2 regions of the Rossellomorea sp. GQ25 genome follow, and region 2 is predicted to be linked to the other one. Evidence: riboswitches for the same ligand, from Rfam matches in the RefSeq annotation. Region 2 holds a riboswitch; the other holds the start of a gene.

Region 1 (15,640 bases), on a different contig from region 2:
TCACACCAAGTTGTATTTGGTGAGGGATAAAGGAATTGATGAATTCTCCCAAGGCAGGGTCTCATTAAAAACCGCTTTAGAATTGCAGGCAAAAGAAAAGATATGTAATGTCTATGCTCCCAGTTAAAAGGTTTATTTAACCAAAGGGAGAAAAAATAAGCTTCCCAAAATCCTTTTAATTGTGTTAACTTAATGTTATACATAGTTTACATACACAAGGGGGATTTGAAAGTGAACGGAGAAAAACTAAGAGTGATCATTCACTGTGCCATCTTTGCTGCGATTACGGGGATTTTCGCTCAAATCGAGATTCCACTTCCACTCGTTCCAATCAGTGGGCAAACATTAGCAGTAGGAATTACAGCGACGATTCTTGGAAGCAGGTATGGAGCGTTCGCCATGGTATGCTATGCAGCCCTGGGAGCAGTCGGTGTTCCTGTGTTTGCAGGCTTCAGTGGAGGTGCACAGGTACTGGTTGGGCCTACGGGAGGCTACATTTTCGGCTTTATCGTAGCGGCTTTCTTTACAGGCTTCATTCTTGAGAAAACCAAATTTACCATTACGATGGCCATGATTGCCAATACAGTTGGAATGATCATTACGTTGATCCTGGGTACCATTCAACTGAAATTTGTAGCCGATCTTAGCTGGAATCAGGCAATGGCAGCAGGCGTTTATCCATTTATTGTAGTTGGACTTATCAAAGCATTCCTGGCCAGCTGGATTGGAATCACTGTAAGACAACGTCTGGTTCAGGCCAGGTTAATCGGGAATCGGAAAGTAGCAGCATAATGAAAAGTTGACTTTTCATTTAGAGTCAACTGAATAGTCGATTTGAAGAAAAAAGAAGCTCACGACCCTTTATGATAGGTTGTGAGCTTCTTTTCATGTAAGTTATATGAATCTCACCACTTTTGGATCGTTCTGGTGTCCCGCAGAATCCCTAGGTCGGAGATTCATTCGTTTGATTTAGTATATTTGAAGCCTTTTTAATCAAAATAGGCTCCATTTATTCGAATTCAGGTTAGAGGAAGTGCGATTGACGGGCTAAGTGGGGTGATTTGAAGGTCCATCCTTTAGAAAAATCATGCTCTCTCCCACTTTATGACCCGGATTCAACATTTTATAATCCTTTTGTTGAAAAGCTACAACATTCAAAAAGATGCCTTAGATTCAAAAAATGAATCAAAGGCATCTTTTTTTCAGTGATAGTCTTTTTTTGGAGTCACCTTTTTAAAATTTATACATAGACCAATACCCTATGTCCTTGAATCCGATTCGCTTATAAATTTTTCCTGCTTCTGGATTATCATAGAATAAGCACAGTTCTTTTCCTTCTTCTAATACATCACGACAAAGCTTCGTCATGCACTCGGTCGCATATCCTTTTTTCTTATACTCAGGATGTGTGCATACAGCGACAATCATCGCAGACATACTGTTTTCAGCGGTTGTGGAAGAAGAAGAAACAAATTTTCCATCTTTTTCTACGTAATAACTTCTCGAAACTCCGACTTCCATGCTATGTTTTCTTTTTTCTACACTAAAATCGCCGCCACTGAACTCAGGAATACTGATTAACAGGTCCACTATTTTAGGTATATCAGTGAGGGTAGCCTCTTTCACATGTGGCAGATCATCATCTTTCATTGAGGAATGGTTGTCACATTTCGCATAGTACATATGTCTTTTGGATTTAATTTCTCTGGATAAAAAGGGTTCAACCTGCGTCACGATCCTTTTTAATCCGGAAACGATGCTGTAGTCTTCAGTCTCATTAATGATTCCGGCAAACCCTTCCACATCAAATTCACCCATGGAAAAAGGGATGAAGTTTTCTCTGTATTTAAGGAGAATTCCCCTAAGATTCCCTTCCGTATCAAAGTCGCCCCAGATTTTCTGGAATTCCTGTTCATACCCAAAGGCTTCAATATCCCCGATAATAAACAAATTCTCAGCAGGCTGCTGATGAATGAGTTGCTGGCAAATATCATGATCTTGTTCTGTAAGCTGTCTGATCATCTCGTTTCCCCCCCCCTGTAAATAATCATTATCATACCAAAATTAGAAATATTTAGTAAAGTATTATTTTTAGGGGAATTTCAATAATAGATATACAAGTGAAAATGCCATTTGTATAAATTCAGATGGACTAACAGAAGTTAAAAATAGGTGAAAAATTTTCAGTTGAAATACCATGTGTAGTTTTAAAGTCATCGAATTAGGGAATCTTAGCATCAAACAACGTTATGAGGAGGGAAACTATGCTTTGGACCATTATTGGAATTCTTTTAGTCCTTTGGTTACTTGGATTGATTTTTAAAATCGGAGGGGCAATCATCCATGTTTTACTCGTTATTGCCATTGTTGTCTTTTTATTTAACAGAATAACCGGGCGAAAGAAAGGGCTATAACCCCTTTATAATGTCAAAGGTCCGTCCCTCGAATTCGAGGGACGGACCTTTGTTATATAGACTATTTAACGGCTGGGCCGCCTTTAAGTTCGATTTCAGATGGTACGTTTGAGAATTTTTTGAAGTTTTCGTTGAATTTGTGGGCAAGTTCTTTTGCCTTCACTTCATAGGCTGCTACATTGGACCAGGTTCTCTTTGGTTGAAGCACTTCGTCTGGAACACCAGGGACGTGAACAGGGATGTTCAGACCAAAGATGTCGTCCGTTTCTGTTTCTACGTGAGTCAGTTCCCCTTCAAGAGCTGCTTGAACCATAGCACGAGTGTAAGATAACTTCATGCGGTTACCAACACCGTATTCTCCACCGGTCCAACCAGTGTTCACTAAGAATACTTGTGCGTTGTGCTCATCGATTTTCTTCCCAAGCATCTCAGCATAACGAGTTGCAGGGAGTGGCAGGAAAGGTGAGCCAAAGCATGTTGAGAATGTGGCCTGTGGTGAAGTGATTCCGCGCTCAGTACCTGCAAGCTTCGATGTGTATCCGCTCAAGAAGTGGTACATTGCCTGTTCTTTCGTCAGTTTGCTGATTGGAGGTAATACCCCGAATGCATCTGCGGTTAAGAATACAATGGTATTTGGATGTCCTGCAACACTTGGTTCAATGATGTTTTCCATCGCTTGAAGAGAGTACGCAGCACGGGTATTTTCTGTTAAAGTGTTGTCCTCATAATCAGGGATGCGGGAATTGTCATCGAGAACCACATTTTCAAGGACAGAACCAAAACGGATCGCATCAAAGATTTGTGGCTCCTTTTCACGTGTCAGACCAATACACTTAGCGTAGCAGCCGCCTTCGATATTGAATACACCGTTCGGAGACCATCCGTGCTCATCATCGCCGATTAAACGACGGTTTGGATCTGCGGACAATGTTGTTTTTCCTGTGCCGGATAAACCGAAGAACAATGCCACATCTCCTTCACGTCCGACATTTGAAGAACAGTGCATGGAAAGGATATCGGATTCGGGAAGCACGTAGTTCATGACAGAGAAGATCGATTTCTTCATTTCACCTGCATACTCAGTTCCGCCAATTAAGACAATTCTTCTTTCAAATGATACAATGATAAATGTTTCAGAGTGAGTTCCGTCTACTGCTGGATCTGCCTTGAAGTTCGGGGCAGAAACGACGGTGAATTCTGATTGATGACCCTTTAGCTCTTCTTGTGTAGGGCGAATGAATAATTGGTGAGCGAAAAGATTATGCCAAGCGAATTCGTTGATCACTTGAATCGGTAGTCTATGTTTTGGGTCAGCACCTGCGAACCCTTTAAATGAAAATACTTCTTCTTTTTCTTTTAAGTAATCTAATACTTTTGTATATAGTTTATCGAATGATTCTGAAGAGATTGGTTGATTGACAGAACCCCACTCAATCTTATCCTTCGTGGATGGTTCTTCTACAATGAATTTATCCTTAGGAGAGCGTCCTGTGTATTTACCAGTTTCTGCTCTGACTGCACCTGATGATGTTAAAACGCCTTCATTTCGTTGAAGGACTTTTTCAACTAGTTGGGAAACAGATAATTGTTCCTGAATGTTTTGACCGTTAAGTAATTCTGTTAATTCATTAGACATGCTCACTGAATTCATTAGAACCCTTCCTTTATATAAATTTAATGATCTCGTTTGCTTCACAAAAATAGTATAACACAATTGAACCATTAGTCTATACTATTTATTCAATTTTATAATGTGTCTTCATATTGTCACATTTTTCGTCCAAATATAGCTTGTATCTTCTTATATATATGTAAAAAATATCATAATGTTTAGCCTCATTACCTAATTAGGTTATTTTATGAGGACAAGTTAGGTTGGAATCATGAAAGGAGTAAGCTTGAATGGTTAAACATGTCACTCGAAAAAAAGTTGACACCCTTTGTCCTAAACGTTATCATTGTTCCTTGAACGGATACTCTTATCCTGAGCTGGTGGAGGGAGCAGACCCTATGAAACCCAGCAACCTGCTAAATAGTGAATGGATCCTTTCTGTCTGAAACGATCCGATTAAGCGAAGGTGCTAAACTGAGGCAAGGTCTATGAACCTTGAACGATAAGAGAGAAAAGGCGCGGCTATGATCTGAAACCTTTCCTCTAATGCTTTTTTCGGGGAAGGGTTTTTTCTGTTTATAGTGGATCAAATGCACATAATTCATGATTTTCTTATAAAAAATTCATGTTTACTTCATACTACTTAGGGAAATGAGTACCGTATCTGTTTAATGTTTTGTTAGACCAAAGTCTAGCAATTACGCTTAAGGAGGAACCTTGATGTCAACTAAACGTCGTCTGTTTACATCTGAGTCCGTAACCGAAGGACATCCAGATAAAATTTGTGACCAAATCTCTGATTCAATTCTTGATGCAATTCTTACAAATGATCCGAATGCTCGTGTAGCATGTGAAACCTCTGTTACGACGGGTCTTGTTCTTGTTGCAGGTGAAATTACAACGAGTACATATGTCGATATTCCAAAAATCGTTCGTGAAACGATCCGTGAAATTGGCTACACTCGTGCAAAATATGGCTTTGATGCTGAAACATGTGCCGTATTAACATCCATCGATGAGCAATCTGCTGATATCGCTCAAGGTGTAGATCAGGCACTTGAAGCCCGTGAAGGTCAAATGACAGATGAAGAAATCGATGCAATCGGTGCAGGTGACCAGGGGTTAATGTTTGGGTTCGCTTGTAATGAAACGAAAGAGCTTATGCCTCTTCCGATTTCCCTTGCACACAAAATCTCCCGTCGTTTAACAGAAGTTCGTAAAGAAGAGATCCTTCCTTACCTGCGTCCCGATGGAAAAACTCAAGTAACGGTTGAATATGATGAAAACGATAAGCCGGTTCGTATTGACACGATCGTTATCTCAACTCAGCATCACCCTGAAGTGACGCTTGAGCAAATCCAACGTAACTTAAAAGAATATGTCATCGACCCTGTTGTACCGAAAGAACTGATCGATGAGCAAACAAAATACTTCATCAACCCAACTGGTCGTTTCGTTATCGGCGGTCCACAAGGTGATGCAGGGTTAACAGGCCGTAAAATCATCGTTGACACATACGGCGGATACGCTCGTCACGGTGGCGGTGCATTCTCTGGTAAGGATGCAACGAAAGTGGACCGTTCAGCGGCTTATGCAGCACGTTATGTAGCGAAGAACATTGTGGCAGCTGGTTTAGCTGAAAAATGTGAAGTTCAATTAGCGTATGCGATTGGGGTTGCTCAACCGGTATCCATCTCCGTTGATACATTTGGAACAGGAAAAGTATCAGAAGACGTACTAATTGATGTTGTTCGCAATAATTTTGACCTGCGTCCTGCAGGAATCATCAAAATGCTGGACCTTCGTCGTCCGATCTACAAGCAGACAGCTGCTTACGGACACTTTGGCCGTAACGATATTGATCTTCCTTGGGAGCGTACAAACAAAGCAGAAGCATTAAAAGCGGAAGCGTTAAGCGAATAAGGAAAGATAGAGATAGAAGGGACCAACACTTTTTTAGGGTGTTGGTCTTTTTGGCAATTTCGGATTTGGCGAAGCTTGTTGGTTCGTGTCGAATGTCAGATGAACCCTAAGTAGAAGATCCACCCCTTTTTTCCCCAGTCACACATGAAAAAATTCCATGAGTAATCTAATGAAGGTTGGGGTATCCCAAGTATAGGATATTAAAATGGTTTGATGCTTTTATAATATTGTCCTTTTTCTGCGTATTCTTTCGAAATTCGCTTCATTTCGCTAATATCATGTTCATTTAACTCTCTCACTACTTTTGCTGGACGACCGAATGCCAGCGTGTTGGGAGGAATGACTTTCCCTTGTGGAACAAGGCTTCCCGCCCCAATAAATGCTCCTTCACCAATTTCAGCATTATCGAGAATGATCGACCCCATTCCGATTAGAGCTTTTTTTCGGATTTTGCAGCTATGTAGAATCACTCCATGACCTATGGTTACTTCATCTTCAAGAATAAGAGGGTTATTTGGACTCTGATGAAGCATGGAATTATCCTGTATATTTACTTTATTACCGATTTTTGTTGGAGCCACATCCCCTCTGATGACGGTGTTAAACCAGATGCTGGACTCTTCACCGATCTCCACATCCCCGGAGATGGTCACATAATCGGCAATGTATGCCGAGTGAGCGATGATTGGTTTTTTATCATAATATGGATAGAGCATTTTTTACTACCCCTTTCAATAATATTTACTATAATAATGGTAGCAGAATTCATTCACATAGAGAACTATTAAGGAGGAATTGCCATGTGGAAATGGGAAACAGATCAAGAAGCAAAGGCAGTCATCGTTATCATTCATGGAGCAATGGAGCATCATGGTCGGTACGGTTGGCTCATTGAAATGTGGCGTGCAGCAGGCTATCATGTCATCATGGGGGATTTACCGGGTCAGGGTATGACATCGAGAAGTAAAAGAGGACATATTGATGCGTTTGATGAATATATAGTGGAAGTGAAAGATTGGGTACAGGCAGCTTATCAATTTGAATTGCCTGTATTTGTGATTGGACATAGTATGGGTGGGCTTGTTGCGGTTCGTATGCTTCAGGAAACCCATGTAAACCTGGCAGGTGTGATATTGTCCTCGCCTTGTTTAGGCTTGGTTACGACCCCGTCAAGACCGATCGAGCTCTTGTCTTACGGTTTGAATAAGATCGCTCCCATGGTGAAGTTTCCATCAGGATTAACGATCGATATGGCAACGAGAAATGCAGATGTACGTGAAATTGACAGCAACGATTCACTCTATATCACCAAGGTGTCTGTCCGTTGGTACAGGGAACTCTCCCAAGCGATAAAACTGGCTTTTGTAAACCTGGAAAAAATGCCAGACGTCCCTCTGTTGGTGTTGCAGGCTGGTGACGACAAAATCGTCGATAAAAAAGCAGTGAAAAAATGGTTCAACGAACTGTCTTTATCTGAAATGCATTACAAAGAGTGGCCGAAATGCTATCATGAAATCTATAATGAACCAGAAAGAGAAGATATCTTTGAATACTCCAAGATCTTCATTGAAAGTCGTTTGAAAGCGCTAGGATACATTTTGTAAAAGAGGTGGTATAGGTGTCGATCCCAAGTGATCCCTTTTCGTTAATGACAAGAGTATACCGAAATGTTTTTCCGATTGTTCATAAAGAATTAGATGAGTGGAAGAGGCGGGCAGAAGCGATCCCCAATCAGGAATTAAGAAGTCAGGCCCTTGCCAGTATCGAGCATAAAACGTTTCACTGTGAAGGTGGATCAATCCTTTCCCTGCTGGCACTGGACCAAAAAGAAGACACGATTCGATTTATCGTCGCCTATCAAACGATAAGCGATTATTTGGATAATCTGTGTGATCGAAGCGTTTCCCTGGATCCAGATGATTTTGCCCTTCTTCATCAATCCATGAAAGACGCCCTAACGGTGGGTGCAGTGCCTGTCAATTACTATGCTTTAAGGACCGATCAGGATGATGGGGGGTATCTGAGTGATTTAGTGCTTACCTGTCAGTCCGTTCTTGAAGCATTACATCACTATGACAGCATCAAAAAGGATCTTATCCTGCTTTGTGAATACTACTGCGACTTGCAGATACATAAACATGTAAAAAAAGAAGAAAGAGTAGGAAGGCTGCAGAATTGGTTTGAAACTCACCGTTCGAACCTTCCCGAAATGAACTGGTACGAGTTTTCCGCCTGCTCCGGATCGACACTTGGCATTTTCTGTTTAGTGTCATACGCGTGCCGAAGCGATTTTCAGCCATCTTATACAGAAAAAATCAAACATGGATATTTTCCATACATTCAAGGTTTACACATTCTTCTTGATTATTTCATCGATCAGGATGAGGACCATGAGGGGGGAGACCTGAACTTCTGCTTCTATTACGAGGATGATGAGCATTTAAAAGAGCGTCTGCTTCATTTCCTTCAGAAAGCCGACGAACACACCCATGAACTGCCCCATGCCCATTTTCACCGCCTGATCAACAAAGGACTCATCGGCGTCTACCTGTCAGACGACAAGGCAAACAAACAAGAAAAAGTACAATCCTTCTCCAAACAATTCATCGCACAAGCCGGCTGGATCACCAGATTCTTCTACATCAACGGAAAAATCTACCGTAAATGGAGAAATCGCAAAAAAACATCCTGAAAAAGAGGGACGGACCTTCGAAACTAGTTTCGAAGGTCCGTCCCTCTTTTTGTCTGTTTTATCAAACTATAGTCGGGTGAAGGAATACTAAATTCGACCTTAAATACCATAATTATACAAATATTAACCGCTTACATCTTTCGATTTATGATAATTTACCCATTTTACAATCAGTAGAATATCATACTATTTACCTAAAAATATATTATTTCGTCATACTAAATAACTAATATATTCTGAAAATATTTACTTTTCAGAATAATGGAGTATATTTTAATTAGTGTAAAAATTTAGTACATAAAAAGAGGGGGAAACGTTTTTGAAATCTCGTAAAGTATTATCGATGGCCATGGTTGCGGCATTAAGTGTAGGGGCATTTGCTGTACCTGCATCAGCTGCAACCACAGTGCCTGAGAATGTGTTAGCGAAGCCAACGGTGAAACATGATCATATACATGGAGGGCCTTTTGATTTAGGCATTGCGAATGACGAACGCCTGATTGAAATGCTGAAAGATGAAGGCAAGATTAAGCAAAATGCGACACCTGCTGAAGCGGAGAAAGCATTGCAAAAGTTCCTGAAAGCGAAAGCGGATTCTGCTGAAAAAGAAGCAGGAGAAGGAGAACTAGAAGGTGAAGAATCAGAAGCGAAGGTTAAGCTTCAAAAAGAAATGAAGAATAACAGCTTGACTTCAGGTAAGGGAAATAAGCTTGGACAAGCTAAGAAGAATGCACCAGCTTCTGTAGAAGAAGAAGCGTATGACGGTGAAATGCGTACGGATAAGGTATTGGTTCTTTTAGTTGATTATCCTGACAGAGAGCATAATAACATGAAACCTGAGGAAACGGACATGTATTATGAAGGTGAAGATGCTTATTCCCGTGAGCATTATCAAGATATGTTGTTTGGTACAGGTGGTTGGACAGGTCCAGACGGTAAAACATATGTATCGATGAAGCAATATTATGAACAGCAGTCAGGTGGAAGCTATTCTGTTGAAGGTGAAGTTGCCGGGTGGTATACAGCAAGTAAGCCTGCAGCAGCATATGGTGGAAATGATCCACAGCCTGACGGAAGTGATGTAAATGCACGAGGTCTTGTAAAAGAAGCTTTAGCAGCAGCAGCGGCAGATCCAAACGTAAACATTTCCGACTATGACCAATGGGATCGTTATGACCTTGATGGAGATGGTAACTATCTTGAGGCAGACGGTCTGGTTGACCACTTAATGGTTATTCACTCAGGTGTGGGTGAAGAAGCTGGTGGAGGAGAATTAGGATCTGATGCAATCTGGTCTCATCGCTGGAATCTTGGTGGGGTTCATGCTCTTCCAGGAACTGAAGCAACAGTTCCATATTGGGGTGGAGCGATGGCTGCTTATGATTACACCATCGAACCTGAGGACGGTGCAGTTGGAGTCATGGCCCACGAATTCGGGCATGACCTGGGTCTTCCTGATGAATACGATACTCAGTACACTGGTACAGGTGAACCGGTAAGCTACTGGTCCATCATGGCAAGCGGCAGCTGGGCCGGGGATATTCCTGGTACTCAGCCTACAGGGTTCAGTCCTTATATGAAGGAAATGCTTCAAGAATCAGCGGTTGTTGATATTACCGGGACAAAAGGTAATTGGTTAACGGGTACTGAAGTGAACGTTGATGATGTTGATGGAAAAGGGTTCGAAGTTCTTCTTGACGAAGCAAACACAAAAGGAACAAACAACGACGTAGTGAAAGTAAATCTTCCTCAAAAAGAAACAGTCATCAATGAGCCTGCAAGTGGTGAAAAAGAGTACTTCTCAGGAAGTGCAGATGACTTACACAATTATTTAACTACTACTGTGGATTTAACGAATGCAACATCTGCAGCGTTCAATTTCAAAGCTTGGTATGACATTGAAACGGACTGGGATTATGCATATGTAACGGTTAACGGTGAGCCTGTTGCGAGTGGCATTACTACTAATACAAATCCTAACGACTCTAATCTTGGAAATGGAATCACGGGTTCTTCTAACGGATGGATTGACGCTTCTTTCGACCTTTCAGCTTATGCTGGTCAGGAAGTTGAAGTTGCCATTGAGTATGTAACAGATGCTGCCGTTTCAAATCCTGGCCTTTATGCAGACGATCTTTCTGTAGTGGTGGATGGAGAAGAAGTATTGTTTGATGACGCTGAAGGCGATGCTAAATTTAGTCTAGACGGATTCACTGAGGACGACGGTATCAAACGCTCCGACCATTACTACCTACTGGAATGGCGCAGCCACAATGGTGTAGATGAAGGTCTGGCCAACATCCGCCGTGGTGCAAGCTTAATGAAATATGATGGTGGTCTAGTAGTATGGTACGTTGACAAACAATTCAGCGAAAACTGGACAGGAGCTCATCCTGGAGATGGATTCGTTGGAGTTGTCGACGCAGACCAAAAGACAAACTATTGGAGCGACGGTACAGCTGGATCGACCCGTTACCAGGTTCACGATGCTGCATTCAGCCTGAATAAGTCCGAGAAAATGTTCTTAGATTATTCTGATATTACTGGTATCACAATGAAAGACAACCACACTGCACGTAACCCATTATTTGACGACAGTGCGGATTACAGCAACAAAGGTATGGTAGACGCTGGACGTAACGTACCGAATTACGGATTAAAATTCCGTGTGGTAGGCCAAAGTGCTGACGGTACTGTAGGTAAGGTATTACTGTACAAATAATTCAAACCATTAAAGGGTGACTGCCATCTCGGCCGTCACCCTTTAAGCATGTTAGTGGACATTTTTTACTACTGAATTGATAATAATACTCACATCAATTAAAGGAGATGTCCATTTTGACTATCAAGTTAAGCGTATTAGATCAGTCACCCATTTCAGAAGGAATGAGCCCACAAGAGGCTTTAAATCATACAGTAAAATTAGCACAACATACCGAGAAATTAGGGTTTGAACGTTTCTGGGTATCAGAACATCATGATTCAACGGGTCTTGCGGGTTCCTCACCGGAGGTATTGATCGCTCACCTGGTACAGAATACGTCAAGAATCCGTGTCGGTTCGGGAGGGGTCATGCTTCCTCATTACTCTTCATATAAAGTAGCGGAGAACTTCCGATTGCTTGAAGCGCTGAATCCGAATCGGATTGACCTAGGTTTGGGTAGGGCACCTGGCGGAATGCCGATGGCAACGATGGCCCTGCACGACGGGAAGCCGAGGGACGTCAATCGATATCCTGAACAAATCGATGATCTGCTGGGGTATTTAACCGATTCAATACCGGATACTCATCCTTATCAAGGATTAACGGCAGCCCCGATGATCGAAACGATGCCGGAAGTTTGGATGCTCGGCTCAAGTCCGTCCAGTGCGATGCTGGCAGCACAAAAAGGATTACCTTATACCTTTGCCCAGTTTATTAACGGGGAGGGCGGCGCTCAATATACACAGGCTTACAGAAATAACTTTGTTCCTTCCGAGTATTTGAAGGAGCCCAAAAACATCGTAGCCGTGTTTGCCATCTGTGCTGAAACGGATGAAGAAGCAGAAAGAGTCGCATCCAGCATAGACTTAGCGATCTTAATGATTGAACAAGGCATGCGTTCAAACGGGACACCAAGTCCTGAAAAAGCGGCAGCTTATCAGTACACGCCATTTGAAGAAATGAGAGTTCGTGAAAATCGCAAACGCATGGTCGTGGGAAATCCTAAAAAAGTGAAAGAACAACTACTTTCACTAAGTGAACAGTACCAAACAGATGAAATCATGCTCGTCAGCATCACATACGACTTCCAGGACAAGCTCAAATCATTCGAATTAATCGCAAACGAACTGTTATAAAAATAGGGACGGACCTCGAAAAGGTCCGTCCCTATTTTTTATTGGCCAGCTTCAGGGCTTAGAGGTTCGAGGTCATAAGCCAAACTCACCAAAAAGGTAAAAACCAGCCTTTTCGGCAAGTTCAGCTTACGCTTGTCGCCTCTAGGCAAAGCTCTTCCGCTTTTCTATTTATCTTTTCTCCAATGCCACAATAAATGGAGGATTGTTTAGTTGGTTCATGAATTGATAGCGAAGGACGTGGACGTAGTTTTGGTCCAGTTTTTCCACGTAGCGAAGGATATAATCCCGTTCTACCGCTCCTTCCGGGTGCCCGTGATAAATGACAAGGACGAGGATCCCTTCAGGTGCCATCATTTCCAGGATTTGATTCAAGGCGAGTATCGTTGTTTTCGGACGGGTGACAATTTCCTTGTCGCCGCCGGGTAAGTACCCAAGGTTAAAAATTGCGCCTGTCACTTTCCCGTGATGGACGGGAGGAATGACGTTCATCACTGTCTCATGCCCTTGGTGAAAGAGTGTAACCCGGTGAGCAAGCTCATGGGTGATGAGCTGTTCTTTGGTGCTTTCTATTGCGTCCTCTTGGATATCAAAACCGTATACACGGCCATTTTCTCCCACTAACCGAGCCAGGAATAAAGTGTCATGTCCATTCCCGAGTGTTGCGTCTATTGTAATATCTCCGGGTTTGACAGAGCGTTCCAGAAGCTCCCTTGCAAAAGGTAAGATTCGATCTAATTTCATGCTTTCACATCCACTTTATAAAATTTTCCCTGCCAGCTGTCCCGGCGTTTTAGTTCATCATCAATCGCGTTCAATACACTCCATTTATTCACGCTCCACATCGGTCCGATCATCAAGTCTATAGGTCCGTCCCCCGTAATGCGGTGAACGATCATCTCAGGTGGAATGATTTCCAGCTGATTGCAAACCAATTTCACGTAATGATCGAAATCCATGAAGTCGAGCAGTCCTTTTTCATATTGCTTGACCATGGGAGTTCCTTTCAGCAAATGCAAGAGGTGAATTTTAATTCCCTGGACGTCAAGTTTGGCCACTTCACGTGTTGTTTCCATCATCATTTCTTCATTTTCTTGAGGAAGTCCGTTAATAATATGAGAACAGACCCGTATACCGTGTTTTCTTAATTTATTGACACCTTCGACATAGCACTGATAATCGTGGGCACGATTGATCAAGCCGGCAGTTTTTTCATGAACGGTTTGCAGGCCCAGTTCTACCCATAAATAGGTTCTTTCGTTCAATTCAGCTAAGTATTCGACCACATCGTCAGGAAGACAATCCGGACGGGTAGCGATGGAAATACCTACAACACCATCTTGCTCGAGAACTGATTCATATTTCTCTCTTAGCACATCCACAGGTGCGTGAGTGTTTGTGAATGCTTGGAAATACGCCATATACTTACCGTCTTTCCACTTCTTATGCATTCTTTGTTTAATGTCATTGAATTGCTTTTCTAAAGAGTCGACCCTGCTGCCGGCAAAGTCCCCTGAGCCGGCAGCACTGCAAAAGGTACAACCGCCATGGGCAACCGTTCCATCCCGATTCGGGCAATCGAAGCCGCCATCCAAAGCAACCTTAAAGACTTTATGTCCAAAGTGATTTCGTAAATGGTAGTTCCACGTATGATATCGTTTTAAATCTGTGGCATATGGAAATGGGTTTGTCTCGATGACAAACACCTCCTACGTTTCAATGTGTAAAACAGTATGTATGACGCTCAAAAAGATTTTAACATGAACACGGGGTCAAATGTATCCTGCATAGATAAATAGGCGAAGATTACCACTTCTGAAACGGGCAATCAGGTTCAAACTAAGGTGGAGGAGAGTAAGGATAGGACCTTCCTCTTCTTTATTCTATACGTCAAGGAGGTAGTCGAAATGGCAACAAGAAATTCGGTTGATGAATGCATTCAAAAGTGTGAAGATGCCATTCGTTACGCTCAAGAACAATATAAATCAGGGACACAGCAAGAGCATTACCATGATGTGGAGTACACTCAAGCCATGCAGCAGCTTGAAGAAGCGGTAAATGATGTGGCTCATTTAGCCAATAGCGCCAACTCTCAACAACGTGAACAATTGCATCGCATGAGACTTCAGCTTCAGACCTTACAAAATGAGATGATTTTGTTGGATCACGATCCAAATGTAGTAGGAGGTAAATTACATTGACTACACGTTCTGACAAAAAAAACCCTGAACAAAAGACACGCAGTGATTTCCGTAAATTAGATACAGAATTCGGGGCTGAAAACAATCCTGTCAAAGCTGCAAAAAAGCGCTACGAAAAACAGGGACAGCCTGTTAAATCTAATCATCATAATGGAAAATAACGGACTGAAATTAGGTGCTCTTACTAATGGGGCACCTAGTTTTTTTAAGTTATGAAAAAGAACATCTATTTTGAGAAATAATTCTTGCCCCCTTTCACAAAAAAGAGTAAAATCCTTTTGGGACTCGAAATAAATTGATGAAAGGGGGCAGAATGATGCCCAAATCATTATGGTTGCTTGTCATTGGAATGATGGTGAATGTGACAGGTGCCTCTTTTTTATGGCCTCTTAATACCATTTATCTACATGAGAATTTAGGGAAGTCACTGTCTGTAGCGGGAATTGTGCTGATGATGAACGCTGGAGCGAGTGTAATCGGAAATCTGATCGGGGGAACACTTTTTGATAAGTTTGGTGGATACCGCTCGATATTAGTAGGAATTTCCATTACCTTGACTGCTCTGGTCGGGATGAATATTTGGCATGGCTGGCCTCACTATGTGGTCTTCTTGACCATTGTTGGATTTGGCTCGGGAATCGTCTTTCCTTCCATGTATGCCATGGCAGGTTCCGTATGGCCTGAAGGTGGCCGGAAAGCATTCAATTCCGTCTATGTGGCGCAAAATATTGGAGTTGCTGTTGGCGCTGCATTAGGTGGGTTCGTCGCCTCATTTTCCTTTAACTATATATTCTTAGCGAATCTTAGTATGTATATCGTATTTTTCTTCATTGCCTTATTGGGTTATCGAAACATTTCTGTTAATGCTCATCAAACATCCGTTTTGAATGAGTCTAAGGTGATAAGGGATAAATCGAAACTGAAGGCTTTGCTCTTCATTTGTATTGCCTATTTATTATGC
Region 2 (15,640 bases):
CAAATCATGGACAATGAAAAAGTTTCCTTATTCACGCTTAGTTTTCTTGCTTTTTCAATGAAAAGTGTGTCAATATTAGGTTGTATAACTAGCATTTGGAGGGATAGGAATGAGTACACCGAAAGAACTTCGTTATTCAGAAGAACATGAGTGGGTCAAAGTTGAAGGTGAAAATGTACGCGTAGGAATCACATCATTTGCACAATCTGAGCTGGGCGATATCGTATTCGTTGAGTTACCAGAGGTTGGAGATGAGATTAAAGCGGACGAGCCATTCGGTAGTGTTGAATCGGTTAAAACCGTTTCAGAGCTATATGCGCCTGTATCGGGTAAAGTGGTAGAAGTGAATGAAGAGCTATCTGATAGCCCTGAATTCGTGAACGAATCACCTTACGAAAAAGCATGGATGATCGTTGTTGAACCTTCAGATGCTGGAGAAGTAGACAAGCTTATGACAGCTGAACAGTATGACGAAATGATTAATGAAGGATAATTTCTTCAGTAGCACCTTGAGAATTTCTCAAGGTGTTTTGTTTTTTATTTTGGGTACCATATGAGTAGACGTTTTTTCACAAGGCTCTTTTTGCAAAGTATGTTGTTTTGTAACATAAGTTCTGCCAGGGCTCTGTCAACCAGTGAGTGTTAGATGGTGAGGGGAACCGCTTCACTTGCAGCTAGCGTACGGCCGATATTCTCCCCGGCTTAGCCGAACGGGGTCTCGGCACGCCTGTTTTTCCGCAGGAGTCTACGCAGTTCCCATCACCACCTTTAAGAAACTTGCTTGACAGAGCTTATTGGACAAAAAAATCTAAAGAAAGCAGAATTTCTAGTCCTTAAGAGAGAAAATCCACCGCTGCACTCTTTAAAAGAGTTTGTCTTCTGAAAAATTTATATAATAGAAAAACTTCATGCTGGGAAAGTTGATTGGAGCGGAAGGTGCTCGACTCCTGCGGGAATAGCGGGACAGGTGAGACCCCGCAGGAGCGCAGCGACGAGGAGGCTCACCGCCCGCCCCGCGGAAAGCGAGCATCCTGTAGCGGAAATCAACTATTACTTTCTTCTGTTAAATAGCAACATTTGCGAAAAGAGCCTTTCACCGAGAAAGGATGAACACAAATGGTACTTGAGCCTAAGAAATTAGATGTAACCAATAGAGTGACAGGAAAACTTAGAGATGGTGAAGTAGAACTATATTTGGATAATCAGCCAATCGGGAGAATGGCTTTGCCTCTTGACGGAATAACCATGGAGCCGAACTTTGAAGCAAAAGAAAATAAAATTTATCAAAGCTACACATCCACAGAAGGCGATCAAGCAAGATACACCGATTGTGATGAGGGTGGCTGGTGTTAGAGAGGCTCGTGGTGCCAGATTCATTAATGAATCTGGCACCATTCGTATAAGTAGATGGTTTAGGCAAGCCACTTGCACTTTTTTTTATAAACATGAGAAAATATAAGTAGAAAGTGGACATCATCTCTTGTTATTTGAATATACTATCGTAATCTTATTTATGAAAGATAAGGTGATGATCATGATGGAACTTGACGAAAAAGTAATCATTGTCGAAGGAACAACTGACAAACGAAAAGTAAAAGATATCATTAAAGAACCGATTGAAATTATTTGCACAAACGGGACCATTAGCATTACGAAAATGGACGAACTCATTGACGCTTTATTGGAAAGGGATGTCTATATATTAGTAGATGCTGATGATGCAGGTGAAAAACTACGCAAGCAATTTAAACGTGAGTTTCCTGAAGCTGAACATTTGTATATTGATCGTATGTACAAGGAAGTGGCCGCAGCTCCGGAGTATCACCTCGCGTCAGTGCTTATTGGAGCCAATATCGACGTTCATAAAGAATTTCTAGGAAAAAGGATGATCTAGTTTTGATTGAGGTAAGTAGTACCGGAACTTTAAAACAATCGATTGAAGACCATGCGTTCGAAGCTGTTTATCTTTATACACCGATGTGTGGTACCTGTCAGGTTGCAAGCAAGATGATTGACGTAGTGGAGAAGCTTCCACAATCCTTTCATTTTTCGAAGGCCAACTTGAATTACTTGCCCCAATTTGCAGAAGAGCAATCCATCGAAAGTGTACCCTGCCTACTTTTATTTAAGGATGGCGTCGAAAAGGAAAGGGTTTATGCCTTTCAATCCGTGCCATTTTTATATGAAACCCTAAATGAGACCGCGGATAGTTAGAGGGATAAGAGACCTTTTGGGAGAAGGTCTTTTTTATTTGTCTGATTTCACCTATTTCCTCATAAATCCAATTATAGAACGATTTTCTTTCTACAAACGAAGACATATTTCTCGGGAAATGTTGCGAATGACATCATTTTTTGACCAGAAATTATCCAAATTCTTACTGTTCGACAAATTAGATGGATCGGTTCAAAACATGTCGAGAAAGTATTGAAGGGGAAAATACCTAAAAGTGGAATTGTTATTATATAGAAGTTTCACTGGGAGGGTACTCATGAGAATATATTTAGAGGAATTAGTAGATCAGTGTCATTCAAGATATCACTTACGACTCTTATTTCCAGACGCCCCATTTATTCTTCATTTTGATTGTGGAAGTGACGTGTACGGCATTATTATTTCGAGTAAGAGGTGCGCTGTATTAGATGATATAAGTGGTGATGCTCACTTCGTCATTGAAGGAATGGAGGACACAGTGGTTTCTCTACTCACAGGGGAAGAACGGTTGTCTCAACTGATTGAGGACGGAGCCCTGGAAATAAGGGGAGGGTATCGTCCGCTATTATTTGTGGAGTCGGTCCTTTGGCTAACGAGATCCAGAGAAAAAGAGCCGGTTGAAGTCTAAACATCAAGCTGAAAAAATAATTGACACACTCTAAATCAGGTGATAGAATCTCTCTTGTAGCAAATTTTCAGAGTCTTTAACTATTCCAAATAATTAAATAATATACTTTACTCTTATTAAGAGAGGTGGAGGGACGTGCCCTTTGAAGCCCGGCAACCGTCAATGAAAATTGAAATGGTGCCAATTCACTCAAAGCATTTGCTTTGAAAGATGAGAGAAAGGATAGTCCTATATGATTATGCCTTTCTGCTTATCGCAGGAAGGCATTTTTTATTGCTTCAGAAAAAGGAGCAGGAAACATCAGGTGAATACAACAATAATTCTGATTAAACAGCTCGTTTTACTCCGAAAGAAGGTGGAATACAACATGATTACCATTTCAGATGTGAAGAAAATATATCAATCCAAATCGGGTCCGATCTCAGCCGTTGATGGGGTCGATATTGATATTGCCCAAGGGGAAATTTTTGGAGTGATTGGCTATAGTGGAGCAGGTAAGAGTACGCTGATTCGCATGCTCAATGGTCTCGAAGTTCCTACAGATGGAATAGTGGACGTGAATGGTCAAATCGTTTCCCAAGTAAAGGGTAAAAAGCTTCGGGAAGCAAGACGGTCAATAGGCATGATCTTTCAACACTTTAATCTCCTCTGGTCTCGTACTGTATTAGAAAATATACAGTTCCCATTAGAAATTGCTGGCGTTTCAAAGAAAGAGAGAGTCCATAGAGCCAATGAATTATTGAAGCTTGTAGGCTTGGAAGGCAGAGGAGGTGCCTATCCGTCTCAACTGAGCGGCGGACAGAAACAACGAGTGGGGATTGCGAGGTCGCTTGCTAACAATCCCGATGTCCTTCTATGTGATGAAGCTACTTCCGCTTTAGATCCACAAACAACCGATTCCATCCTTGATTTATTGGTGGATATTAATAAACGCTTAGGGCTGACGATTGTCCTGATCACTCATGAAATGCACGTGATTCAGAAGATCTGTCACCGTGTCGCAGTCATGGAACAGGGAAAAGTCGTGGAACTCGGGGATGTATTGGAAGTGTTCCGAAATCCAAAAGAGCAAGTTACAAAGCGTTTCGTAAGAGAAGTCTCCCAAGTAAAGGAAACGGGTGAAACCATTGATCACCTATTGACGCAATATCCTAATGGAAAAATGCTGAAATTTACTTTTGTAGGTGAATCAACTGAGCAGCCGCTCATCACCGCGCTGATAAGAAAGTTTGACTTAGAAGTAAACATCCTACAAGGACAAATCTCCCAAACCCAAAAAGGTGCCTATGGAACGTTATTTGTTCACCTTGATGGGGATGAACAAACCATTAAAGATGCATTGGCGTTTGCTGAAGAGCAACTGGTTCAAGTGGAGGTGTTGAGAGGATGATTGAAAATTTATTTCCAAATGTTGATTGGGAGAAGATGTGGGAAGCAACCCTCGAAACCCTGTATATGACCGGGATGTCTGTATTGATTACCTTTGTACTCGGAATGATCCTTGGGATTTTGCTCTTCCTTACTTCAAAGGGAAATCTATGGGATAACAAACTGACATATACGATTACAAGTGCAGTCGTAAATGTGTTCAGATCCATTCCCTTCATTATTTTGATCGTGTTGTTAATTCCATTCACCAAGTTACTATTGGACACAATACGTGGAGCGAATGCAGCTCTGCCGGCACTGATTATCGGAGCTGCTCCGTTTTACGCCCGCATGGTAGAAATTGCTTTAAGAGAAGTGAACAAAGGCGTCATCGAAGCCGCGAAAGCAATGGGGGCAAAGACTAGCACAATTATATGGAAAGTACTGATACCAGAATCAATGCCTGCTTTGATTTCAGGGATTACGGTGACAGCCATCGCCCTTGTTGGATACACGGCAATGGCCGGGGTCATCGGAGCTGGAGGACTTGGTAACCTAGCTTATTTAGATGGCTTTCAACGAAGCAGGGAAGACGTGACGATCGCCGCAACCATAATGATTTTACTCATTGTGTTTGCGATTCAGATACTGGGTGATTTTTTTACAAATAAATTAGATAAACGATAAAAGGAGAGAAATTAAATGAAAAAATGGGTAGCAGGAGTTATAACAGCAACAAGTATTTTTGGATTAGCAGCATGTGGGAGTGATTCAGGTTCGGGAAATGACGAAAAGGAATTGGTGGTAGGTGCATCTAATATTCCACACGCTGAAATCCTTGAACAAGTGAAGCCTGTCTTGGAAGAAAAAGGGATCGACTTACAAATTGAAACGTATCAAGACTATATCCTCCCCAATAAAGATCTGGATAATGGAGATATAGATGCGAACTATTTCCAGACCACACCTTATATGGACTTGCAAATGAAGGAAAATGAATATGATTTTGTCAATGCAGGCGGAATTCATATTGAGCCAATCGGTGTTTATTCTAAAAAATACAAATCTCTCGAGGAGCTTCCTGAAGGCGCTACGATCTTAATGAGTAACTCTGTATCGGACCATGGACGTATCCTTACATTATTAGAGAAAAAAGGTCTCATCACTTTAAAGGATGGGGTGGAAAATACGCAAGCACAAATTGAAGACATCAAAGAAAACCCCAGAAACATCCAATTCGATTATGAGTACGAAGCAGCTCTTCTTCCACAAATGTATGAAAACGAAGAAGGGGACGCAGTTGTCATTAATTCTAACTATGCTATCGATGCAGGGTTGAAACCTCTTGAAGATTCAATTGCCATTGAAGATAGTAACTCTCCATATGTGAATGTGATTGCAGTTAACAAAGGTGACGAAAACAAAGAAGAAGTAAAAGCTCTAGTGGAAGCACTACGTTCGAAAGAAATCCAGGACTTCATTAATGAAGAATGGGATGGAGCCGTTGTGCCGGTAAGTGAATAAAGTGTGCAAACCCGATTCTGACACTGTACAGAATCGGTTTTTTTTCATTGTAAGGTTTCCCCAAATTTTTAACATAATCATTTCCTTATTGGTTCATACTATTTTCGATGAATCTATTTCTGGAATGGAGCTGAATGAAATGCAGATGGAACCAAGAAATACAACAGAAGCTACCCTTCATGATTATAAAATGGGACTTGGAATCTTCACTGAAAAAATGCCTGAGCTTGCCGAGCAGTATAATGCGTTCACTGAGCACTGCTTTAGAGAAGGGATTCTTTCTAAAAAAGAAAAGCAGTTGATCGCGTTAGGAATCAGTCTTTATTCCCAGGATGAATATTGCATCATCTACCACACAAAAGGATGCCTGGATCAAGGATGTTCAGAAGAAGAAATCCTTGAAGCACTCGGAGTAACGGCTGCATTTGGAGGCGGAGCGGTCATGAGTCAGGCTGTGACGTTAGTACAGCAATCGATTCAGGATTTGAATCAGTTAAAGCAATAAGGGTAATGAAATCGAGAGGGAGATATCCTTCTCGATTTTTTTGCTCTTTTCTAAACATTGTTGTTATTTTTTACAGAGAAAGTAGTAGTTGATTTTTTTATATAATCCACTATTAGAAAACAACCTCTTTTTAAGAGAGCAGTGGTCGATTTAATACTGGAAATTCTGTATTGTTTTGTCAGCTTTAAGCTCTGTCAAGAAAATTTCATATAGATGGTGGGGGAACCGCGTTGACTCCTGCGGAAGAACGGGCGTGGGGAGACCCCGTTCGGCTAAGCTGAGGAGGCCGGCGGTACGCTAGCTGCAAGCGGAGCGGTTCCCCTCACCATCAAGCACACACTTGTTGACAGAGGTCATTTTGAAAGCCTTCAATTGTAGCAGGAGTGAAAAGGGCAATAATAGCTCAATACATTATGAATACTTATTCAAGAAAATATATATTTATTAAAAAAGCTATTAATTGGCAGTATAATGGCGGAATTTTGTGAAAACTTAAAGGTAACCCCTTGAAGTTAGGATGATAAGGATAAATATAAGAAAAAATGACCCTATACTGGTTTTGTCTTGTGAACGAGGGGGTAGTATAGTTATAAAGTAATTAAAAACTTGAAAGGAATGATTCATTATCGACTCTCTTGAGAGTATCTCGTACACAAGTGAAATGGAAAAGGCAATGCATGGAGCCCATGGGATTGGTTATGAGGTGTACAAACGAAAGCATGATGTCAGAATGCAAGTAGAGAAAAGAAGAGAGCAGGACTATAAGGAGAGCAGAAGAATGATTGCTGCACTTGATCGTAAGGTGCACGCTAATATATAATAAGGAAGAAAAAAGGAAACCAGTGTAGACGATGCACTGGTTTTTTATTGTTATGCAATCAGCCTCAAGCCTTAAAAATCGATGGACATAGCGAACGGTCTCATGGATTTAAACTTGTATCAGTGTCGGGATGTTCTTCACGACCGGAAACTGGACAAGGAATCCCTACATTTTTCCTTTATTTTATGCCAACAATAGAAAAGGATTATCTGGTCAAGTTTACACTATCTATATAGTTGAAAAAGTTGATAATAGCTTTTATTTGTTATAAGATTGTAATGAGAATAAATTGAGAATGATTAAAGAATTTAATTCTTAAATTCATTATAAAGTCACGGAGGTAAATATACATGGCAGGTTCTACTTTAACAATCAAAGATCTTCATGTTGAGATTGAAGGAAAGGAAATCCTGAAAGGGGTTAACCTTGAAATTAAAGGTGGAGAAATCCACGCAGTAATGGGACCGAATGGTACAGGTAAATCTACTTTATCTTCTGCTATTATGGGTCATCCAAAGTATGAAGTAACAAAAGGAAGTATTCACTTCGACGGTGAAGATGTGCTTGAAATGGAAGTGGATGAGCGCGCTCGCGTAGGTCTATTCCTTGCAATGCAGTATCCAAGTGAAATCAACGGTGTAACGAATGCGGACTTCTTACGTTCAGCAATCAACAGCCGTCGCGAAGAAGGCGAAGAGATTTCTCTTATGAAATTCATCCGCAAAATGGATTCTGAAATGGAATACCTGGAAATGGATCCGGATATGGCACAGCGTTACTTAAACGAAGGGTTCTCTGGTGGAGAGAAGAAGCGTAATGAAATCCTTCAATTAATGATGTTACAACCTAAGATTGCCATCCTTGACGAGATTGACTCTGGTCTTGATATCGATGCCCTTAAGGTTGTATCAAAAGGAATCAATAAAATGCGCGGTGAGGATTTCGGTTGCTTGATCATCACTCACTATCAGCGTCTTCTTAACTACATCACTCCTGATCATGTTCACGTTATGATGCAAGGACGTATTGTTAAATCAGGCGGAGAAGAATTAGCACAACGCCTTGAAGCAGAAGGATATGAATGGATTAAAGAAGAGTTAGGAATAAAAGACGAAACTGTTGGCCAAGAAGCGTAAGTGTTAGGGGGATGAAAATGACTGTAGAAACGAAACTATCAGTAGATCAGGACTATGTCAGCTCCTACTCAAAACAACTTGGAGAGCCAGAATGGTTAACAACCCTTCGCACAGATGCCTTTGATAAAGTAAAGGATCTAAGCCTTCCAGTTGCTGATAAAACGAAAATCACGAATTGGAATTTTACTCAATTCCAGAAGCATGCAGTGGAAAGTGATACGTTCTCATCTTTGAGTGAGCTGCCGGATGAAGCAAAAGAATTAGTTGATTTAGAAAGCAATGACCAAAGTCTTTATATTCAACGAAATAATACACCTGCTTTTCTTTCTCTTTCAAACGAATTAAAGGACAATGGTGTTATTTTTACGGATATTTTTACAGCTGTAAAAGACCACAGTGAACTTGTACAGAAGTACTTCATGACTGAAGGCGTGAAAACGGATGAGCATAAGCTTACAGCCCTTCATGCAGCATTGATGAATGGGGGAGTGTTCCTTTACATTCCAAAAAATGTGGAATTGACTCAACCGATTCAAGCGGTTTACGTTCATGACAATGCTGAAGTAGCGATGTTCAACCACGTATTAGTAGTGGCTGAAGACAACAGCTCTGTAACATACGTTGAAAACTACATTTCTACAACAAATGTTGAAGACGGCGTATACAACATCGTTACGGAAGTTTTGGCAAACAATAATGCTAAAGTGGCATACGGTGCTGTGGATAATTTAGCAAGCGGATTAACAACGTATGTTAACCGACGTGGAATTGCACAAAGGGATGCTCGCATCGAGTGGGCTCTTGGATTAATGAACGATGGAGACACTGTTTCAGAAAACGTAACAAACCTTATGGGTGATGGCTCATATGGTGATACAAAAACCGTTGTCGTTGGACGCGGAAAACAGAAACAAAACTTCACGACGAAGGTTGTTCACTTCGGTAAAAACTCTGAAGGATACATCCTTAAGCATGGAGTGATGAAGGACGAAGCATCTTCCATCTTCAATGGTATCGGTAAAATTGAACACGGTGCGTCTAAGTCGAATGCAGAGCAGGAGTCTCGCGTATTGATGCTTAGTGAAAAAGCACGTGGAGATGCGAATCCGATCCTTCTTATTGATGAAGATGACGTAACGGCAGGACATGCTGCGTCTGTAGGTCGAGTGGATCCGCTGCAACTTTATTACCTGATGAGTCGTGGAATTCCGCAGCATGAAGCGGAACGTCTGGTTATTCATGGCTTCTTGGCTCCTGTGGTTAAACAATTACCGATTGAAGGAGTTAAGAAACAACTTGTTGAGGTTATCGAAAGGAAAGTAAACTAATGGATGTAAAAGAGATTCGCAAACAATTTCCGATTCTCGACCAGGAAGTAAATGGCCATCCACTTGTTTATCTTGACAGTGCCGCAACATCACAAAAGCCGGTTTCCGTTATCGAAGCGGTGAATGACTATTATCGTGGATATAACTCAAATGTTCACCGGGGTGTTCATACTCTTGGGACGAGAGCGACAGATGGTTATGAAGGGGCCCGTGAAAAGGTCCGCAATTTCATAAACGCTTCCTCCACTCAAGAAGTGATCTTTACCCGTGGAACGACAACAGCAATCAATACAGTTGCAGCAAGCTACGGTCGTGCTAATTTGTCCGAGGGTGACGAAATTGTGATCACTCACATGGAGCATCACAGTAATATCATACCTTGGCAACAGTTAGCCAAAGAAACCGGAGCGGCGTTAAAATATGTTCCCCTTCAAGAGGATGGAACGATAGCGATTGAAGATGTCAGAGCTACTGTCTCATCTCAAACGAAGATTGTTTCGATCATGATGGTTTCAAACGTGCTTGGTACGATGAACCCAATCAAAGAAATCACGAAGATTGCTCATGAAAATGGTGCAGTCATGGTCGTTGACGGAGCACAGGCTGCTCCACATATGAAGGTCGACGTACAAGACTTAGACTGCGATTTCTTTGCCTTTTCAGGTCATAAAATGGTAGGTCCTACAGGGATCGGAGTACTTTACGGTAAGAAAAAACACCTGAACAAAATGGAACCGGTAGAATTCGGTGGGGAAATGATCGACTTTGTCGGACTTCAGGAATCCACTTGGAAAGAGCTTCCGTGGAAATTTGAAGGTGGTACACCGATCATTGCAGGTGCCATTGGACTTGGAGCTGCGATTGATTTCCTTGAAGAAGTAGGACTTCATAACATTGAAGAACATGAACATAAGCTTGCGGCTTATGCATTGGAGAAAATGAATGAAGTCGAAGGCATGAAAATTTTCGGACCAAGTGATCCAGGAAAGCGGGCAGGTATTGTTACGTTTAACATTGATGATGTTCATCCGCATGATGTGGCAACCGTACTTGATGCTGAAGGGATTGCCGTTCGCGCAGGTCATCACTGTGCACAACCACTGATGAAGTGGTTGAACGTATCCGCAACAGCACGTGCCAGCTTCTATCTTTACAATACGGAAGAAGATATTGATAAACTTGTTGCAGGCCTATTGAAGACAAAGGAGTTTTTCAGCGATGTCTTTTAATAATTTAGATCAGTTATATCGACAAGTCATTATGGATCATTATAAGAATCCACGAAACAAAGGTTCTTTAGAGGATGGAAGCTTTACCATCGATATGAATAACCCTACTTGTGGAGATCGCATTCACCTGACTTTAAAGGTGGAAGATGGTATCGTTCAGGATGCGAAGTTTGATGGAGAAGGCTGTTCGATCTCCATGGCTTCTGCTTCTATGATGACCCAAGCGGTCAAAGGGAAAGAGATTGAGAAAGCATTGAAGCTTTCAAAGATCTTCTCTGATATGATGCAAGGCAATGACTATGACGACGATGTGGATTTAGGAGATATTGAAGCATTACAAGGAGTCGCTAAATTCCCGGCCCGTATCAAATGTGCAACATTGGCTTGGAAAGCGATGGAAAAAGGAGTTCAAGAAGAAGAGCAGGAATAAGCTCTTCTCCTACTCTATTTAAGAATGGAGGAATCAACATGGCAAAGAAGATGCCTGAGGTCGGAGACTATAAATACGGTTTTAGTGATAAAGACGTATCTATTTTCCGTTCTAAACGTGGTTTGACACGAGAAATCGTTGAAGAAATTTCTCGTATGAAAGATGAGCCTAAGTGGATGCTTGATTTCCGTTTGAAGTCACTTGAGCATTTTTATAATATGTCTATGCCTCAATGGGGCGGAGACATGCAGGAACTGAACTTTGATGAGATCACATACTATGTGAAGCCTTCTGAAAAGTCAGAGCGCAGTTGGGATGAAGTACCTGAAGAAATCAAGCAAACGTTTGATAAATTAGGTATTCCGGAAGCTGAGCAAAAGTATCTTGCAGGGGTTTCTGCTCAGTATGAGTCAGAGGTTGTATACCACAACATGCAAGAAGATCTTGAAGAGATGGGTATCGTATTTAAAGATACAGATTCTGCTCTTAAAGAAAATGAAGAACTTTTCCGCGAGCACTGGGCAAAGGTTATTCCTCCAACGGATAACAAGTTCGCTGCCCTTAACTCAGCGGTATGGTCCGGTGGATCATTCATCTATGTTCCTAAAGGAATCAAGGTGGATACACCACTTCAAGCATATTTCCGCATCAACTCTGAAAACATGGGTCAGTTCGAGCGTACGCTGATCATCGTCGATGAAGGCGCAAGTGTTCACTATGTTGAAGGTTGTACAGCACCGGTTTACACAACAAATTCACTTCACTCTGCAGTCGTTGAAATCATCATCAAGAAAGATGCGTACTGCCGCTATACGACGATTCAAAACTGGGCGAACAACGTGTTTAACCTGGTCACGAAGCGTGCTGTATGTGAAGCGAACGCAACAATGGAATGGGTAGATGGAAACATTGGTTCAAAATTAACGATGAAATACCCGGCGGTTATCCTTAAAGGTGAAGGCGCTCGCGGTATGACACTATCCATCGCATTGGCAGGTAAAGGCCAGCATCAGGATGCCGGAGCGAAAATGATTCACCTGGCACCAAATACATCTTCTACAATTGTTTCTAAATCCATCTCCAAGCATGGTGGTAAAGTAACGTACCGTGGAATTGTACACTTTGGCCGCAAAGCGGAAGGCGCACGTTCAAACATCGAGTGTGATACGCTGATCATGGATAACCAATCAACTTCTGATACGATTCCTTACAACGAAATTCTTAACGATAATATCTCGTTAGAACACGAAGCAAAGGTATCAAAAGTATCTGAAGAACAATTATTCTATCTTATGAGCCGAGGTATTTCAGAGGAAGAAGCAACAGAAATGATCGTAATGGGCTTCATCGAGCCATTCACGAAAGAACTTCCAATGGAATACGCAGTCGAAATGAACCGTCTGATCAAGTTTGAAATGGAAGGTTCAATCGGTTAATATGTCATTCAAACTCCCTTGATGTTTCATCAGGGGAGTTTTTTCTGGTTTCAATAAATATCACTACGGTTCTTCCTCAATCAAGCCCAACAAAAGAATTTCCATTTTCCTTATGATAAAATGGACATGTTCATAATAAAGCAGGTGAATGAAGATGATATACATAGGAGTAACAGGCTGGGGAGATCATGAGACCCTTTATGAAAATGCTTCCCCCAGGGACAAACTAAAAGAATACGGCGCTCATTTCCCCATTGTCGAGGTGGACACAACCTTCTACGCTGTCCAGCCTCTTCGAAATGCTGAAAAATGGGTAAGGGAAACACCCGAGGACTTTAAGTTTATAGTAAAAGCGTATCAGGGAATGACGGGACATCAGCGAGGAGAGATCCCTTTTGAAACAAAGGAAGAGATGTTTAGAGCCTTTAAAGAATCCCTTGCTCCGTACGTAGATGCAGGTAAATTAGCGATGGTTCTGCTTCAATTTCCCCCTTGGTACGATTGTAAAAAGGAACATGTTGACTATATCCGGTACTGCCGGGAGCAGCTAAAGGGATTTCCACTATCGCTGGAGTTTCGCCATCAAAGCTGGTTCAGACCGGAGTTCCGGGATAAGACGTTAACGTTTATGAAAAAGGAAGGATGGATCCATAGCATTTGCGATGAGCCGCAAGCGGGGGAAGGATCTGTACCACGGGTATTGGAAACCACTCATAAAGATGCCACTCTAATTCGTTTTCACGGCAGGAATCTGTACGGCTGGAATAAACCGAATGGGGAAGACTGGCGGGAGGTTCGTTATTTATATCGCTATAATCGTGTTGAGCTGGAGGAGTGGATACCGCATATTCATCATTTGCACGAAACCTCTGAAAATCTATATATTCTTTTCAATAATAATTCTGGTGGAGATGCCGCTGACAACGCAAAAGAGCTCATTGAATTATTAGGAATTGAATATGGAGGGCTTGCACCAAAGCAACTGGATTTATTTTAGCTGACAGGAGATGAAAGACAGATGGAATGGATCGTTCTTCTATCAATCGGACTTTTAGCAGGAGCGATAGGATCCCTCGTGGGACTGGGCGGAGGAGTCATCATTGTTCCTGCCCTTATCTATTTCGGTACATATACAAGCTTGATAGCGGGAATGAATCCTCAGACAGCTGTAGGAACATCATTGGTCATTATGATTTTCACTGGGTTATCATCCACCCTGGCTTATTTAAAGCATAAGACCGTTGATTATAAAAGCGGCCTGATCTTCTTTGCCGGAAGTGGGCCGGGTTCAATACTTGGAGCATGGGTAAACAAGGGATTGAACATGGAAAGCTTCAATTTATATTTTGGTATTTTCATGATTTTGATTGCCATTGTTCTCATGATAAGAAACAAGTTAAAGCCTATTGAGACATTCAAGGATGCATCTTTTCAACGGGAATTTACCGATCCGGGCGGAAACACCTTTCGATATGGATATCCTCCTGTATTAGGAGCTGCTATTGCCTTTGTAGTTGGATTTACATCTGGTTTATTTGGTATTGGTGGTGGATCATTAATGGTACCTGCAATGATCTTGATTTTTCTTTTTCCACCTCATGTAGCCGTAGCCACATCCATGTTCATGATTTTTCTATCGGCATTAGTCAGCTCAGGAACGCATGTCATGTTTGGCAATGTAAAGTGGTTGTATGCACTTGCACTCATTCCAGGCGCATGGATAGGGGCGAAGTTTGGGGCCTATTTGAATACGAAGCTTGAATCAAAAGTCTTAGTGAGTGTTTTACGGATTATATTAATTTTAATTGGAATTCGATTGATTTACCAGGGTATTACAGGATAACATACCTCCAATAGGAGTGAGCAAATAGTGAGAGAAACCATTCATATTTATCATACAAACGACCTTCACAGTCATTTTGAGCATTGGTCAAGGATTCGTGATTTTTTGAAGATGAGAAAACAGTGGCATTTAGATGAAGGGGAACCTGTTTATCTATTTGATATCGGAGATCATGTAGACCGCTGGCATCCATTAAGTGAAGCGACTTTAGGAAAAGGAAATATTGATTTTCTAAATGAAGTCGGCTTTGATGCTGTAACGATTGGGAATAATGAAGGAATTACACTGGACTATGAAGATTTAAACAGCCTTTATGAAAATGCAGATTTTCACGTGATTGTAGGCAATCTATTAGATCGCTCGTCGCAGCCGCCAAGCTGGGTCAAAACCGATCATATTTTTCAGACGAATAGTGGAATGAAGATTGGCGTCATCGGCTTGACGGCTTATTTCAAACCTTTTTATGAAGCTCTCGGCTGGAATATTACATCTCCGATGGATGAGCTTGAGAAATTGGTTCAAGAGCTTCACCACCAGGTGGATATGGTGATTCTTCTTTCCCATCTGGGGATTAGGGATGATGAGCTGATTGCAGCACGATTTCCCGAAATTGACGTTATCCTTGGAGCTCATACTCATCATGTGTTGCATCAAGGAAAAGAAATTAAGGGAACCATGCTGGGTGCAGCAGGAAAATATGGTCATTATGTTGGTCATATGATGATTGAGGTTGACACAGCCAATAAAAAGATTGTCGGCAAAAAAGCACAACTATATGAACAGCAGGAACTTCCCCCTGTCGAAAAGGAAAAACTGGAAAATCTCGTGTGGTATCAAGAGGGGGAGGATTTGTTAGGGGAAAAAGTAACCGAACTTGCCAACCCCCTACAAGTGGATTGGTTTAATCCTTCCCCACTTCCGAATGTGTTATGTGATGCTCTTGCTGAATGGTGCGAGGCTGATTGTGCCTTCCTCAATTCTGGCCTACTCATTGATGGACTGAATGAGGGGGCAGTGACGAAACAGGATCTGCACCGGATTTTGCCTCATCCCATCAATCCATGTCTTATCGAGATGAAGGGGGCAGAGCTGAAGGAAATCGTTAAACAAACATTTAATGAGGAATGGCCGCATATTCAAGTAAAAGGACTAGGGTTTAGAGGCAAGGTGATGGGCCGG

Evidence for each region. A riboswitch is a leader RNA that binds a small molecule or an ion and turns the genes downstream of it on or off. The one in region 2 is predicted to bind S-adenosylmethionine.
Region 1: another riboswitch for S-adenosylmethionine. It lies ahead of metK (methionine adenosyltransferase); the one in region 2 lies ahead of AC6CIB_RS12755 (methionine ABC transporter ATP-binding protein).

Annotation. Positions count from the first base shown of each region.
Region 1 is NZ_JCAXEQ010000009.1:15,083-30,722, forward strand. Features, by position in the region: gene AC6CIB_RS20845 (hypothetical protein) at 1-127, shown strand, start outside; gene AC6CIB_RS20850 (biotin transporter BioY) at 226-792, shown strand; gene AC6CIB_RS20855 (GNAT family N-acetyltransferase) at 1,234-2,022, opposite strand; gene AC6CIB_RS20860 (lmo0937 family membrane protein) at 2,265-2,414, shown strand; gene pckA (phosphoenolpyruvate carboxykinase (ATP)) at 2,476-4,065, opposite strand; SAM riboswitch class I at 4,391-4,535, shown strand; gene metK (methionine adenosyltransferase) at 4,747-5,949, shown strand; gene AC6CIB_RS20875 (gamma carbonic anhydrase) at 6,150-6,665, opposite strand; gene AC6CIB_RS20880 (alpha/beta hydrolase) at 6,750-7,553, shown strand; gene tbcS (tetraprenyl-beta-curcumene synthase) at 7,568-8,641, shown strand; gene AC6CIB_RS20890 (immune inhibitor A domain-containing protein) at 8,985-11,363, shown strand; gene AC6CIB_RS20895 (LLM class flavin-dependent oxidoreductase) at 11,480-12,481, shown strand; gene mnmM (tRNA 5-(aminomethyl)-2-thiouridylate-methyltransferase MnmM) at 12,650-13,222, opposite strand; gene mnmL (tRNA modification radical SAM protein MnmL/YtqA) at 13,219-14,184, opposite strand; gene AC6CIB_RS20910 (YtzC family protein) at 14,386-14,679, shown strand; gene AC6CIB_RS20915 (glycogen biosynthesis protein GlgD) at 14,676-14,840, shown strand; gene AC6CIB_RS20920 (MDR family MFS transporter) at 14,996-15,640, shown strand, end outside.
Region 2 is NZ_JCAXEQ010000003.1:389,539-405,178, forward strand. Features, by position in the region: gene gcvH (glycine cleavage system protein GcvH) at 110-493, shown strand; gene AC6CIB_RS12735 (YusG family protein) at 1,117-1,353, shown strand; gene AC6CIB_RS12740 (toprim domain-containing protein) at 1,535-1,894, shown strand; gene AC6CIB_RS12745 (thioredoxin family protein) at 1,897-2,214, shown strand; gene AC6CIB_RS12750 (hypothetical protein) at 2,492-2,842, shown strand; SAM riboswitch class I at 2,953-3,059, shown strand; gene AC6CIB_RS12755 (methionine ABC transporter ATP-binding protein) at 3,210-4,232, shown strand; gene AC6CIB_RS12760 (methionine ABC transporter permease) at 4,229-4,897, shown strand; gene AC6CIB_RS12765 (MetQ/NlpA family ABC transporter substrate-binding protein) at 4,913-5,734, shown strand; gene AC6CIB_RS12770 (carboxymuconolactone decarboxylase family protein) at 5,874-6,239, shown strand; gene AC6CIB_RS12775 (YuzK family famiily protein) at 6,901-7,059, shown strand; gene sufC (Fe-S cluster assembly ATPase SufC) at 7,410-8,195, shown strand; gene sufD (Fe-S cluster assembly protein SufD) at 8,213-9,523, shown strand; gene AC6CIB_RS12790 (cysteine desulfurase) at 9,523-10,752, shown strand; gene sufU (Fe-S cluster assembly sulfur transfer protein SufU) at 10,742-11,182, shown strand; gene sufB (Fe-S cluster assembly protein SufB) at 11,221-12,618, shown strand; gene AC6CIB_RS12805 (DUF72 domain-containing protein) at 12,773-13,615, shown strand; gene AC6CIB_RS12810 (sulfite exporter TauE/SafE family protein) at 13,637-14,461, shown strand; gene AC6CIB_RS12815 (bifunctional metallophosphatase/5'-nucleotidase) at 14,489-15,640, shown strand, end outside.